Regions from separate parts of the Mesorhizobium sp. WSM4848 genome, predicted to be linked through region 1. Evidence: riboswitches for the same ligand, from Rfam matches in the RefSeq annotation. Region 1 holds a riboswitch; each other region holds the start of a gene.
What was found. A riboswitch is a leader RNA that binds a small molecule or an ion and turns the genes downstream of it on or off. The one in region 1 is predicted to bind cobalamin.
Positions count from the first base shown of each region.

Region 2: linked by a shared signal. The riboswitch ahead of metE (5-methyltetrahydropteroyltriglutamate--homocysteine S-methyltransferase) and the one ahead of AC0L16_RS12380 (aromatic ring-hydroxylating oxygenase subunit alpha) in region 1 are both predicted to bind cobalamin.
Region 3: linked by a shared signal. The riboswitch ahead of AC0L16_RS03590 (DUF1636 family protein) and the one ahead of AC0L16_RS12380 (aromatic ring-hydroxylating oxygenase subunit alpha) in region 1 are both predicted to bind cobalamin.

Region 1 is NZ_JBVVPX010000010.1:116,841-121,408, forward strand. Features, by position in the region: gene AC0L16_RS12375 (FAD-binding oxidoreductase) at 1-687, opposite strand, end outside; gene AC0L16_RS12380 (aromatic ring-hydroxylating oxygenase subunit alpha) at 711-1,958, opposite strand; cobalamin riboswitch at 2,063-2,265, opposite strand; gene AC0L16_RS12385 (DUF680 domain-containing protein) at 2,771-2,974, shown strand; gene AC0L16_RS12390 (DUF680 domain-containing protein) at 3,041-3,265, shown strand; gene AC0L16_RS12395 (ABC transporter ATP-binding protein) at 3,478-4,568, opposite strand, start outside.
Region 2 is NZ_JBVVPX010000037.1:54,216-58,783, forward strand. Features, by position in the region: gene metK (methionine adenosyltransferase) at 1-734, shown strand, start outside; gene AC0L16_RS27245 (adenosine kinase) at 843-1,835, shown strand; cobalamin riboswitch at 2,217-2,417, shown strand; partial or broken gene metE (5-methyltetrahydropteroyltriglutamate--homocysteine S-methyltransferase) at 2,533-4,568, shown strand, end outside.
Region 3 is NZ_JBVVPX010000002.1:251,494-256,061, reverse strand. Features, by position in the region: gene AC0L16_RS03610 (NADH-quinone oxidoreductase subunit C) at 1-222, opposite strand, end outside; gene AC0L16_RS03605 (NuoB/complex I 20 kDa subunit family protein) at 231-812, opposite strand; gene AC0L16_RS03600 (NADH-quinone oxidoreductase subunit A) at 803-1,168, opposite strand; gene AC0L16_RS03595 (winged helix-turn-helix domain-containing protein) at 1,505-2,716, shown strand; cobalamin riboswitch at 2,746-2,949, shown strand; gene AC0L16_RS03590 (DUF1636 family protein) at 2,988-3,416, shown strand; gene cobW (cobalamin biosynthesis protein CobW) at 3,419-4,471, shown strand; gene AC0L16_RS03580 (cobaltochelatase subunit CobN) at 4,490-4,568, shown strand, end outside.

The DNA.
Region 1 (4,568 bases):
GTCGGGGCCGCAGCAGAAAATTTCACGCTCGCGAAAATCGGGCGCCAGCAGCGGCAGCCTTATCGCGTCGATCCGGCCCATATGGCCGAACCAGCCCTCACGACTGGACCGCTCCTCGATCATGAAGCCGAGCGTCAGGCCCGGCATGCGGCTGCCGAGCAGCTCGAGCTCCTTGCGGAAGATGATCTCCTCGGGCTTGCGCGCGCAGTTGACGAAGCCGACATCTGTCCATGGCGCGCAGTCGTTCAGCCAGCGCAGCATCGACATCATCGGCGTCACGCCGGAGCCAGCCGAAATGAACAGATACCTGGCCGCGGGATGGCTGTGCAGCGAAAAGTCGCCCGCCGGCCCATAGGCCTTCACGTGAACGCCGGGCTTCAGATTGTCGAACATCCAGCGTGTGCCGAGGCTGCCGGTCTGCGCTTTCACCGTCACCGCGATCGAGAACGGCCGCGACGGCGAGGACGACAGCGTATAGGTCCGCATCAACGGGCCCTCGGTGGTCGGCAGTTCCAGCGTCACGAACTGCCCCGGTCTGTAACGGAACCAGGTCTGGTTGTCGGAGCGGAAGGTGAAGGTCTTCACCTCAGGCGCCTCGTCGCTGACGCCGATGACTTCCAGCACCTGGAGCCTGTCGTTCCAGGGCGCCATCTCGTCGAGATGGCGATAGAGGCCAAGGTCCGTCATTGCATTCATCCCCTTGACCTCGCTCAGGCGACGCTGCGCAGCGCCGGCCGCCCAGCCTCGGCAAGGCGCGGCCCGATGAAGGAGGCGTACCATTCGACGAACTGGATGACGCCGCCCTCATGCAGTTCCGAATAGGGGCCGGGCTCATAGGCCGGCGACAGGATGCCGAAGGCGTTTTCCTCAACGATGCGACGGTCCTGATCGTTGGTTTCGGTCCAGACATGGGTAAGCTCGGCGAGGTCGTAGTCGACGCCTTCGACCGCGTCCTTATGGACAAGCCATTTGGTGGTGACGGCCGTTTCCGTGGCGCTGATCGGCAGCACGCGGAAGGTGACGGCATGATCGCCGAGGATGTGGTTCCAGGTCGTCGGATAGTGATAGAGCAGCAGCGAGCCGATACGGTCGGTCGAAACGCTGTCGGAAAGGTCCTTCTTCACCGCGCGTCTGCCCGTCATCGTATAGCTGACGGCGTCGCGCAGCAGCGGCGCGCGGGTGGCGCGATACTGCCCGGCCGGATCGATGCGGAATTTGCTCGGCAAGCCCGCCGCCTCGCATTTCGCCCAGTGGGCGAGCATCTCCGGATCGCTGTCGGCGCCCTGCACGCCGGTGACGGTCGGCGCTTCCGGGAATGTCTTGCAGAGTTCCGGATGGTTGCCGGCGCAATGGTAGCACTCGCGGTTATTCTCCCAGACGAGCTTCCAGTTGCCCTTCTCGACGATGGTCGATTCGAAGGCGATTTTTGCCTCGCGCAGCCGGTGCGGCAGGAGGTAAGGCTCGATCATGGCGCGCATCGGCGCGAAGTCCGCCGGCTCGTTGGCCAGGCAGATGAAGATGTAGCCGCCAACGCTTTCGCAAGCCACCGGCTTCAGGCCGAACTGGCTCTTGTCGAAGCCGTCCGCCATATGGCGAGCAAACAAGAGCCGGCCGTCCAGCTCGTAGGTCCACTGGTGGTAGGGGCAGACCAGCTTCGCCGCAGTGCCCTTGTCGGCATTGCAGACACGGCTGCCGCGATGGCGGCAGGAATTGTGGAAGGCATTGATCTTGCCTTGCTGGTCGCGGGCCAGCACGAGCGGGTAGTCGCCGATCTGGGCGGTGATGTAGCTGCCAGGTTTCGGCAACTCGCAATCGTGGCCGATGAACAGCCAGTCGCTATACCAGATCAGCTCCATGTCGAGCTTGAAGAAATCTGGATCGGTGTAGAAGGGCTGCTCGAGCGAATAGCCTTGCCTGCGGCCGTGCAAGAGCCTCAGCATGTCGTTGCGCGCGTCCATGTCCTGTCCTCGTGTAAAGGACTGAACTGGTGGTGATGGAGGGAGGACCGCTTGCACGCCGGCGACATGCATCATCCACCTCTTGACCGCCCACCGCGATCAGTCGAGTCTAGAAATCTCGGGCTGGTTTCCGGGCTCTGGAGTGTCCTTGCGGACTCATCGCGACACCTTCCCAGGCTTGTGGCCCAGTGGTCTCCCGTTGCGACTTGAACTCCACCACCGTTGCGGGGGCAGCGCCGGGTTCTGACCGGCTTCCCAATTCTCCGCTTCGTCGTCACCAAGCGGCACCTGAGATGGCGTGATCTAATCATGACGGCCGGCTGACTGCCGGCATGAAAGCGACATCGTATTCATGCGGCGCGACACGGCCGGCGAAACCTGCAGGTTTATATCTGCAGGGCTGAAACCCCACTTTGTCGGAGGCCATTGTCGGCTGCCGTGACATCGAATCCGACCCGCGGCAGAGATCAGGAAGGTTAACAGTTTACAAAAGTGACTATTAGTCGCTTCTAAAATCGAACCGAACGGTTCGTTTCTGTTGACAATGCGTGCAGCACGCTGTGAACGCAGGTCCGCCAATCCGTCAAATCATGAACGGCTAACTTGCCATAAATCGTTGAAAAGAAAACAGAAAATCATTGAAGTAAATGTCTCTGGTACAATTTCAAGGTGTAGATTCTTGGTCCACACGGAACAACTTCGTGATTGGAATCCGCCGAATGGCCTTCCCACATCGGGGCTGTCCGAACGACGCGCATCCTCCCAAGACACGCCGCTAGACGGACGGAAGACTAAGATACTGGAGTACTAAAATGAAAAAGATTGCTCTTGCTGCCGTCGCCGTTCTGGCCACCGGCAGCGCCTTTGCCGGCAGCGACCATTATGGGTCCAACGCCGCCAACCAGCCGACTGCTGCGGTTGACAGCTCCTACACGGCCTCTGTCCAGACGCCGGCTCACGCTGAAAAGCAGCCCGTTCTCCAGGGCTCCGACCGCAACCTTTTCGGCAACAATTAACAGCCGATCCCAACAGCAAAGTGGCGGTCCGCCGCTCGGGCTTTGAGGAACTCAGGAGTACTAGAAATGAAGAAGATCATTCTTGCCACCGCCGCCATTGTGGCCATCTCCGGCAGCGCTTTTGCCGGTAGTGACAACTTTGGATCGAATGGCGCCAACCAGCCGGCCGCTGCGGTCGATAGCAACTCGTACACGGCTTCGATTCGGAATTCGGCTTCGGCGCAGAATCCGGTTCCGGCTGACGAGAAACCCGTCAACGGCAGCGACCGTAACCTGTTCGGCAACAACTAACAGTTCGTTCCAACGGCAGCCGCGGCATTTTCCCGCCGCGCTGGTGCTACGGTACGCAATAACGGCTCGCCGGTCTACACGCGCTGAACTCGTCGGGCGACGTACAGAAGTCCGCCCCGCAGGGCAGCGACCGGAACGCACAAGAGCGGCGGGCTTTTGCCCGCCGCTCTCGTTTGTGGGTCACCAAACATCCATCAGTTCGGCTGCCGCTCTCAGGCTGCCTTTGCTTCCGCTTTGTGGAGCGTGAATGAATGTCCGTCGGCATCGAAAATATGCAGGTCGCCGGCATCGGCATTCAACCGCAGCGCAGCGCCGCGCTTGACCTCCACGTTGCCTGGCAGCTTGGTCACCAGCGGCAGGTCGGCGCGGCCGATGTCGACATAGACGAGCTGGACCTCGCCGAGCTGCTCGACATAATCCACCGTTCCCTCGAAAAGATAATCCGCGCCGGTGGCGATCATCAGATCCTCCGGCCGCACGCCGAAGCTCACCGAAGCGCCCGTCGCCGAGGCCGGCGTGGCGATCGGCACCGTCGCCTTGCGGCCTCCGACATGGCTGACGATGGTCGGGTTGCCTGATTTGTCGATCGTCGCCGGCAGGATGTTCATGGCCGGCGAGCCGATGAATTGCGCGACGAACAGATTGCCGGGTTTCTTGTAGAGCTCCATCGGCGTGCCGACCTGCTCGATATGGCCCTCCTTGAGCACCACGATGCGGTCGGCCAGCGTCATCGCCTCGACCTGGTCGTGGGTGACGTAAATCATCGTTGTAGCAGGCATCGACTCCTTGAGCTTGGCGATCTCGATGCGGGTTGCGACGCGCAGTGCCGCGTCGAGGTTCGACAGCGGCTCGTCGAACAGGAAGACCTTGGGATTGCGCACGATGGCGCGGCCGATGGCGACGCGCTGGCGCTGGCCGCCCGACATCGCCTTGGGCAACCGGTCGAGATATTTGGTCAGCTGCAGGATTTCCGCCGCCTGGCGCACCCGCTTGTCGATCTCGGCCTTGCTCTCCTTGCCGATCTTCATCGAGAACGCCATGTTGTCGTAGACGGTCATGTGTGGATAGAGCGCATAGGACTGGAACACCATGGCGATGCCGCGCTTCGACGGCGGCACGTCGTTCACCACCTCGCCGTCGATTTTGAGCTCGCCGGAGGTGATTTCCTCAAGCCCGGCGATCGACCGCAGCAAGGTCGACTTGCCACAGCCCGAAGGGCCGACGAAGACGATGAACTCGCCCGACTTTATGTCGAGGTCGATGCCGTGGAGAATGTTGAGATTGCCGTATGATTTCTTCACTT
Region 2 (4,568 bases), on a different contig from region 1:
TAAAAAAACAGGCAGAGGTGCGCCAAACCGGACGCCTTGGCTGGCTTCGCCCGGACGTTAAATCTCAAGTTTCCGTCCGGTATGAGGGTTTGCGCCCGGTAGCGCTTGATACCATAGTCCTGTCGACGCAGCATGACGAGGAGGTCTCACAAGCCACGGTGCGCGAAGGCGTCATTGAGGAGATCATAAGGCCGGTCTTGCCTCACGACGATCTGGATACGACGAGGATAAGGTTCCTGGTCAATCCAACAGGCCGGTTCGTGGTCGGTGGGCCGCGCGGCGATTGCGGGCTTACCGGCCGCAAGATCATCGTCGATTCCTACGGCGGCATGGGGCGTCACGGCGGCGGTGCCTTTTCGGGCAAGGACCCGTCCAAGGTTGATCGGTCGGCCGCCTATGCGGCGCGGTACGTCGCAAAAAACGTCGTTGCCAGCGGACTTGCGGAGGTGTGCGAGGTTCAGCTTGCTTATGCGATCGGTGTGGCCGCGCCGGTCTCTGTCCTCGTCAATACATTCGGAACCGCAAAGATTGATGAAAAAAGAATCGAGCGCGCCGTCCTTGAGCTTTTCGATCTCCGACCGAAAGGCATCATCAAGGCGCTTGATCTCTTACGGCCGATTTACCGCAAGACCGCGACATACGGACACTTCGGCCGCGAAGAGCCGGAGTTCACCTGGGAAAAGACGGACAGAGCTGACGACCTGTTGCGTGAGGCAGGACCGGCAGCTGCGTGATGCACGGGTATTGGATACGTCGGCATAGGGCGACCCATTCCACACTCGCCAAAACAGGCCGGCCCCGGCGTGGCAAGAAGCCGGCTCGGGTTTTTGGCGGAGATTTTGATGTCGGATTATGACGTGCTTTGCATCGGCAATGCCATTGTCGACATCATCGCCCAGTGCGACGAGGAATTTCTCGAGACCAACGGCATCATCAAGGGCGCGATGAACCTCATCGACACACAACGCGCCGAACTGCTCTACAGCCGCATGGGCCCGGCGATCGAGGCCTCTGGCGGCAGCGCCGGCAACACGGCAGCGGGCGTCGCTAGCTTCGGCGGTCGCGCCGCCTTCTTCGGCAAGGTCTCGAACGACACGCTCGGCGAAATTTACGCCCACGACATCCATGCGCAGGGCGTCGCCTTCGACACCAGGCCGCTCAAGGGCAACCCGCCGACGGCGCGCTCGATGATCTTCGTCACTCCCGACGGCGAGCGCTCGATGAACACCTATCTCGGCGCCTGCGTCGAGCTCGGGCCGGAGGATGTCGAGGCCGACAAGGCCTCTGGCGCCAAGGTCACCTATTTCGAAGGCTATCTGTGGGACCCGCCGCGCGCCAAGGAAGCGATCCGGCAGACGGCGAAGCTGGCGCACGCGGCAGGCCGCGAAGTCTCCATGACATTGTCGGATTCGTTCTGCGTCGACCGCTACCGCGACGAATTCCTCGACCTGATGCGTTCGGGCATGGTCGACATCGTCTTTGCCAACAGCCACGAGATCAAGTCGCTCTACCAGACATCGTCATTCGACGAGGCGCTGGCGCAGATCCGCAAGGATTGCCGCATCGCCGCCGTGACCCGCTCTGAAAAAGGTTCGATAATCGTGCGCGGCGGCGAAACGGTGGTGATCAAGGCGACCGCAATCAAGGAACTGGTCGACACGACAGGCGCCGGCGATCTCTATGCCGCCGGCTTCCTGCATGGCTACACGCAAGGCCGCGACCTGCAGACCTGCGGCGACCTTGGCTCACTGGCGGCCGGATTGGTGATCCAGCAGATCGGCCCCAGGCCGCGGCAGAATTTGCGCCGCGAGGCTGAGCAGGCGGGATTGTTGTAGGGCGGTGTTTCAGCGAGGTGCTGCCAGCGCCCTTTGTGAGGCTGTCCAGACAAGCGCGTACACATTGAAATGTCGCGTGCCCGTCCGTGAAGGATGGCGGTTTTCTCCAAATTTCAATTTTGCAGGCTCAGGAACGTTGTCGCACTTCGGCCAGTACTGCCGCCGATCATGATGGCCAAAACGTGTTTTTGACGAAGTCGTTTTTGAGCCGGGATCGTGTCACCGGCAGATTGCCCGAGCGGCGAGGCACAATCCCGGAGAGTGGCGCAAATGGCTCAGCTCTACCCGCGACCTGCGACTTGGGAACACGCCGCAGGTGAACGGTTCACATAAACACATAAACATTTCTTTATACCGCATTGACCACAAAGCGGGCTGCTGCGATTGTCCGCGTGTCGTGGTTCTCCGCAAGGCGTTGCCGTAGCGGAGCTAAGAGGGAAGCCGGTGCAATGCCGGCGCTGCCCCCGCAACTGTAAGCGGCGAGCCAAACCCATCAATGTCACTGGGGCGAACTGCCCCGGGAAGACGGGGCAGAGGCTGTGACCCGCGAGCCAGGAGACCTGCCACGGTAAACAACGTCCACGGGCGGGGTGTCTGGTGGCCGCGGCAGCTCGGCGTTTATGCCGGCCTGCTAGCGCCTTCCTTGTCCCCGCCGCAACCATCGGGGTATGGAATGAATGTCTCCCAGCAAGTTCCCATAGCAACGCTTGGCATGCCGCGTATCGGTCGCCGGCGAGAACTGAAATTCGCGCTCGAAAGCTACTGGTCCGGAAAATCTTCTGCTGCCAACCTTCTGTCGACGGCGAAGGCACTCCGTGCCGCCAGCTGGAGCGAGCAGCACGACCGCGGCGTGTCGAAAATCCCGTCGAACGATTTCTCACTTTATGACCATGTGCTCGACACCGCAGCAATGGTCGGCGCCGTGCCATCCCGTTACGGCTGGACGGGCGGCGAGGTCCCGCTCGACATCTATTTCGCGATGGCGCGCGGGACGCAAGGCGATACTGCGGGTTGCGTTCACGCCAGTCACGGGCATGCAGTTCAGGGCCAGCGCGTAACCGCGATGGAAATGACCAAATGGTTCGACACGAACTACCACTACATCGTGCCGGAGCTGGGCGACGATCAGACATTCGCCCTCTCGTCGACGAAACCAGTCGATCACTTTCTGGAGGCAAAAGAGCTCGGCATCCATACACGCCCGGTCATCCTTGGACCGGTCACCTTCCTCAAGCTGGCGAAGTCTCCCGACCAGTGTTTCAATCCCATTGCGCTCCTGCCGCGGCTGCTGCCCGTCTACGAGCAACTCCTGCGGAGGCTGGAGCTCTCGGGGGCCGACTGGGTGCAGATTGATGAGCCGGCGCTTGTGCTCGACCTTAGCCCGAACGAACGAGCTGCCTTCGAATTCACCTACGGCCAGCTGTCGAAAGCCGCGCCCAAGTTGAAAATTATGCTGGCTACCTATTTCGGGCCGCTGGGAGACAATCTCGAGACCGCGCTTTCGCTGGGCCTGGCGGGCCTGCATCTCGACCTCGTGCGCGCTCCCGAGCAGTTGGAGACGGTTGGTCAGCTCGCACCGAAGGATCTGGTGCTCTCACTTGGCCTGATCGACGGCCGCAACGTCTTGCGCGCGAACCTGACTGCCATTCTCGACCGCATAAAGCCGGTCGTTGCCGGTTGGCCGCTGGACCGCGTCGAAATTGCGCCTTCCTGCTCGATGCTTCATGTGCCGATGGACCTGCGGATGGAGACCGCGCTTGATGTAGACGTCCGTTCGTGGCTGGCATTCGCCGCCCAGAAGACTGAAGAGCTGCTCGTGCTGGCCCAAGCCTTGTCCGAAGGCAGGGAGGCCGTAGCAGGCGCGCTGAAGGCTTCTGAAGAGGCGGCCGCCGCGCGCGCAATGTCGACAAAGGTCCATGATCCGCTCGTCCACGGGCGCGTTAGCAGCATTGACGGCGCCATGAAGCAACGAAAGAGCGCATTTGCCAAGCGCTCGAGAGTCCAGGCTGACACGCTCGCCCTGCCGCCGTTCCCGACGACGACCATCGGGTCCTTCCCGCAACGCCCGAGGTGCGCAGGGCGCGCTCCGCCCATGCGAAGGGCCGGCTGAGCTATATCGACTACCAGGCCTTCCTGAAGAAGGAGACCGAGGCGGCGGTCCGTTGGCAGGAGGAGATCGGGTTGGACGTGCTGGTACATGGCGAGTTTGAACGCAACGACATGGTGCAGCATTTCGGCGAGCAGTTGTCCGGCCTCGCCTTCACCCAGCATGGCTGGGTGCAAAGTTACGGCTCCCGGCTCGTGCGCCCTCCCATCATCTTCGGCGACGTCTCGCGGCCCAATCCGATGACGGTCTTCTGGTGGCAATTTGCCCAGTCGCTGACGAAAAAGCCGGTGAAGGGCATGCTCACTGGCCCAGTGACGGTTCTTAACTGGTCTTTTGTTCGCGACGACGTACTCCGCGCCGAGGCATGCCGCCAGATCGCACTCGCCATCCGTGATGAAGTGGCCGACCTCGAAAGAGCTGACGCAAGGGTGATCCAGATCGATGAGGCCGCGTTTCGCGAAGGCTTGCCCCTGCGGAAGTCCGATTGGAAACATTATCTCGGCTGGGCTGTCGAATGCTTCCGGCTCGCCTCGACGGGTGTAGAGGACGCGACCCAAATTCACACCCACATGTGTTATTCGGAGTTCAATGAGATCATCGACTCGATCGCTGAACTGGACGCGGAC
Region 3 (4,568 bases), on a different contig from region 1:
ATAGACAACGTCGAAGCGCTTGGCCCGCGATGGATAATCGGCGCCGCAGACGTCGATGATCGAGATGAACTGGCATTTTGGATCGTCGCGCAGGAAGCTCACCACCTCGATCAGATCCTGCGGCTCGACCGAGATGGTGAGTTCGCCATAGGCAAACACCGCATCTCCGATCCGGCCGCTCAGCTTCTCGCCGAGGTGGGTCGAGAGTTCATTCAGGCTCATCATCCCGCTCACCGCTCGATCGTGCCGGTGCGGCGGATCTTCTTTTGCAACAGAAGGATGCCGTAGAGCAGCGCTTCCGCACTTGGCGGACAGCCAGGCACATAGATGTCGACCGGCACGACGCGATCGCAGCCGCGCACCACCGAATAGGAATAGTGGTAATAGCCGCCGCCATTGGCGCAGGAGCCCATCGAGATGACGTAGCGCGGCTCCGGCATCTGGTCATAAACCTTGCGCAGCGCCGGCGCCATCTTGTTGGTCAGCGTGCCGGCGACGATCATGATGTCCGACTGGCGCGGCGACGCGCGAGGCGCGACACCGAACCTCTCCGAGTCATAGCGCGGCATCGAGGTGTGGATCATCTCGACCGCGCAGCAGGCAAGACCGAAGGTCATGAACATCAGCGAGCCGCTGCGCGCCCAGGTGATCAGCGCCTCGGTCGAGGTGACGAGAAAGCCCTTGTCGGCAAGCTCGTTGTTGATCTCGAGGAAGAAGGGATCATTCGCCCCCACCGGTTTTCCGGTGCTGGGGTCGAGAATGCCTTTTGGCTTCGGCGCGACGAGCGTGCCGGAATTGTCGCTCAATCCCATTCCAGCGCTCCTTTCTTCCATTCATAGGCAAAGCCGATGGTCAGCACCGCCAAAAACACCATCATCGACCAGAAACCGAGCATGCCGATCTGGCCGAAGGACACTGCCCACGGAAACAGGAAAGCCACTTCCAGATCGAAGATGATAAACAGGATCGACACCAGGTAGAAGCGGATGTCGAACTTCATGCGGGCATCATCGAACGAGTTGAAGCCGCATTCATAGGCGGAAAGCTTTTCCGGATCGGGATTGCGGTAGGCCACCAGAAAGGGTGCGGCAAGCAGCGCCAGGCCGACGACAAGCGCCACGCCGATAAACAGGACGATGGGCAGGTACGAACTCAACAATGCGTTCATGCTGCAGCTTTCCGTTGGCGGCCAATCCACTCTGATTACAGCACCGGACCCACTTGCGGAAGCGTGACAGTTTAACCACTGAACCGTTTTAGGAGGCTCTATGCTGCAAGGCGGCGAGGGTTAGCGCAGGGCTTTCGGCGAAGCAAGTCAAACCTTGTTCAAAACATGGGTGCCGGACGGCATATCCGGATAAACTGGTCCGATCCGCTCCTGTTTGATTTCCTTCGCTTTTTACTCCACTTTTCTCTCCTGACATAGATGCCGCCAAAACCCTGCTAGCATGGTGCGGAATCATCGCTCCCACCTTTGGTCGAACGCCGACAGAGTGCCGTCTGCATGAAGGAAAAAATCTCGCTCGCCATGGCCCGGCGCATCGCGCTTGCCGCACAGGGGTTTGCCGATCCTCGCCCCAGCAGCACGCCTGACCGCCGTCATCTGGCCCGTGTGCTTGGCCGCACCGGCCTGCTGCAGATCGATTCCGTCAGCGCGGTGGTGCGTGCCCATTACATGCCGCTCTATTCGCGGCTTGGCCCCTACCCGCTCGCCCTGCTCGACAACGCCGCCGTGACGCGAAAGCGCAAAGTCTTCGAGTATTGGGCGCACGAAGCCTCCTTTCTGCCGGTCGAAACCTATCCGCTGATGCGCTGGCGCATGCAACGGGCCGAGCGCGGCGAGGAAATGTATAACGGGCTGGCCAAGTGGGGCCGCGAGCGCGCCGCCTATATTGAAGACATTTATCGCGAGGTCGTCGAACGCGGTCCGATCGCCGCTTCCGCCCTGGGAGGCCAGAAAGGAGACCAGAAAGGCTCGGGCGGCTGGTGGGGCTGGAGCGACGCCAAGCACGCTTTCGAATGGCTGTTCTGGGCCGGCCGCATCACCACGGCGTCGCGTCGCGGCTTCGAGCGGCTCTATGATCTACCGGAGCGCGTGCTGCCGCCGGCGATACTTGCCCTGCCGGTGCCCTCGCCTGAGGATGCGCACCGCGAATTGCTGCGCATCTCAGCCCGCGCCCACGGCGTCGCGACAGCAGGCGACCTGCGCGACTATTTCCGCCTCTCTCCCGCTGATATCAAGGGCCGCATCGAGGAACTGGTCGACGCCGGTGATCTTTTGCCGGTGACCGTCGAAGGCTTGGGCAAGCCGGCCTATCTTCACAAGGACGCCCGTTTTCCGCGCAAGATCGAGGCGCGCGCCTTGCTCGCTCCGTTCGATCCCGTCGTCTTCGAGCGGGCGCGCACGGAAAGACTGTTCGACTTCCGCTATCGCATCGAGATCTACACCCCTGCCGAAAAGCGCCAATACGGCTATTATGTGCTGCCGTTCCTGCTCGGCGAAAAGATCGTGGCGCGCATCGACCTTAGGGCTGACCGCCCCGCCGGCGTGCTGCGCGTCCATGCCGCCTATGCCGAGCCCGGCGCGCCGCCGCAAACCGCCGCCGAACTTTTTGAGGAATTGAAGCTGATGCAGGGTTGGCTCGGCCTCGAATGCCTCGAGGTGACGCCTGCGGGGGATTTGGGCCAACCGCTTGCCGACATTGCCGCGTCGTAGACGTGCGTTGACACGACTGCCTCCACAAGCCTAAATCCGCTTCAGACGGTCTCCTCTCGGCAAAGGGAGGAGCCAAGAGGGAATGCGGTGCGAAATCTCGATTTCAAATCCGCGGCTGTCCCCGCAACTGTAAGCGACGAGCCAAGGCCGAAAACCACTGGGAAAATCCCGGGAAGGCGGCACCAAGGCGATGATCCGCGAGCCAGGAGACCTGCCGTCTAGGACATAAGAATCCGATCGCCTGGCGGGTTTTCCGGGCAAGGAGCCTGATTTGGAACGCGACAGCAGTTTTTTGGCTGAGACAGCGGATTTATTATCCCGCGATAATGACGCTTTGGCCGGTGTCACCGTGGTCGTCTGCGCCTCCTGCCGTGACGAGACCGGCTCCGACGGCCATCCTCGCGCCGGCGAATTGTTGGCCGAAGACACGCGCCGCGCCGCCTCTGGCGAAAACATCCGTATCCGCACCGTCGAATGCCTTGGCAACTGCAAGCGCCGCCTCAGCGCCGCTATCCTGCGCGACGGCTGCTGGAGCTATGTCTTTGGCGACCTGACCACGACCAGCGGCGCCGATCTCATCACCGGCGCAAAACTCTTCGCCACTTCGACCGACGGCCTCATCCCATGGCGCGGCCGCCCCGATTGCCTGAAGCGCGGCCTCGTTGCCCGCATCCCTCCCCTCGACCTTTTGAAGGATTAGAAATGACCGCTCCAGAGTCGTCCGCTAATTTCTCGCGCGTGCCCTGCACCGTCGTCACCGGCTTCCTCGGCGCCGGCAAGACGACGCTGATCCGCCATCTGCTCGAAAACGCCGGCGGCAAGCGGCTGGCCATCATCGTCAACGAGTTCGGCGACATCGGCATCGACGGCGAGATTCTGAAGGGATGCGGCATCGACACCTGCCCTGAGGAAAACATCGTCGAACTGGCCAATGGCTGCATCTGCTGCACCGTCGCCGACGATTTTGTCCCGGCGCTCGACCAGATCCTGTCGCTGACGCCGAGGGTCGACCATATCCTGATCGAAACCTCCGGGCTGGCCCTGCCCAAGCCGCTGGTCCAGGCCTTCCAGTGGCCGACGGTGAAGAGCCGGGTGACGGTCGACGGCGTCATTGCCGTGGTCGACGGACCGGCGCTGGCCGAAGGCCGTGTTGCCAACGACATGGACGCCCTGCAGGCGCAGCGCGCGCAGGACGAGACGCTCGACCACGACGATCCGGTCGAGGAGGTGTTCGAGGACCAGCTCGCCTGCGCCGACCTGATCATATTGTCGAAGAGCGACCTGATGGACGCCGCCGGCTCGGCCCGCGCCAATGCCGTCATCGGCAAACACGCCGCCCGCGCGGTCACGATCGTGCCGGCCTCACAGGGCAAGGTCGATCCGTCCGTGCTGCTCGGCCTCGGCCTTGCCGTCGAGGACGACATCGAGAACCGCAAGACCCACCACGACGACGAGCTCGATCACGAGCATGACGATTTCGACTCGTTCGTCATCGATATTCCCTCGATCGCCAATCCCGATGAACTGGCCTTGCGTGTCGCCACGGCGGCGGAGGACGAAAACGTGCTGCGCGTAAAAGGCTTCGTCGAGGTCGGCGGCAAGCCGATGCGGCTGTTGCTGCAGGCTGTCGGGCCGCGCGTCAATCACTATTACGACCGCGCCTGGACTGATGAAGACGACCGCCGCTCGCGCCTCGTCGTCATCGGTCTGAAAGGGCTGAACCGCCCGGCCATCGAGCGTATCCTCGCCGGCTGACCTCAGGCACGAGCCGCGATGCACATCCTCACCACCACATCCGCCTCGCTCGACGATCTCGCCGAGCCTGTCGATCTCAGGCAGACGCCTGCGGATG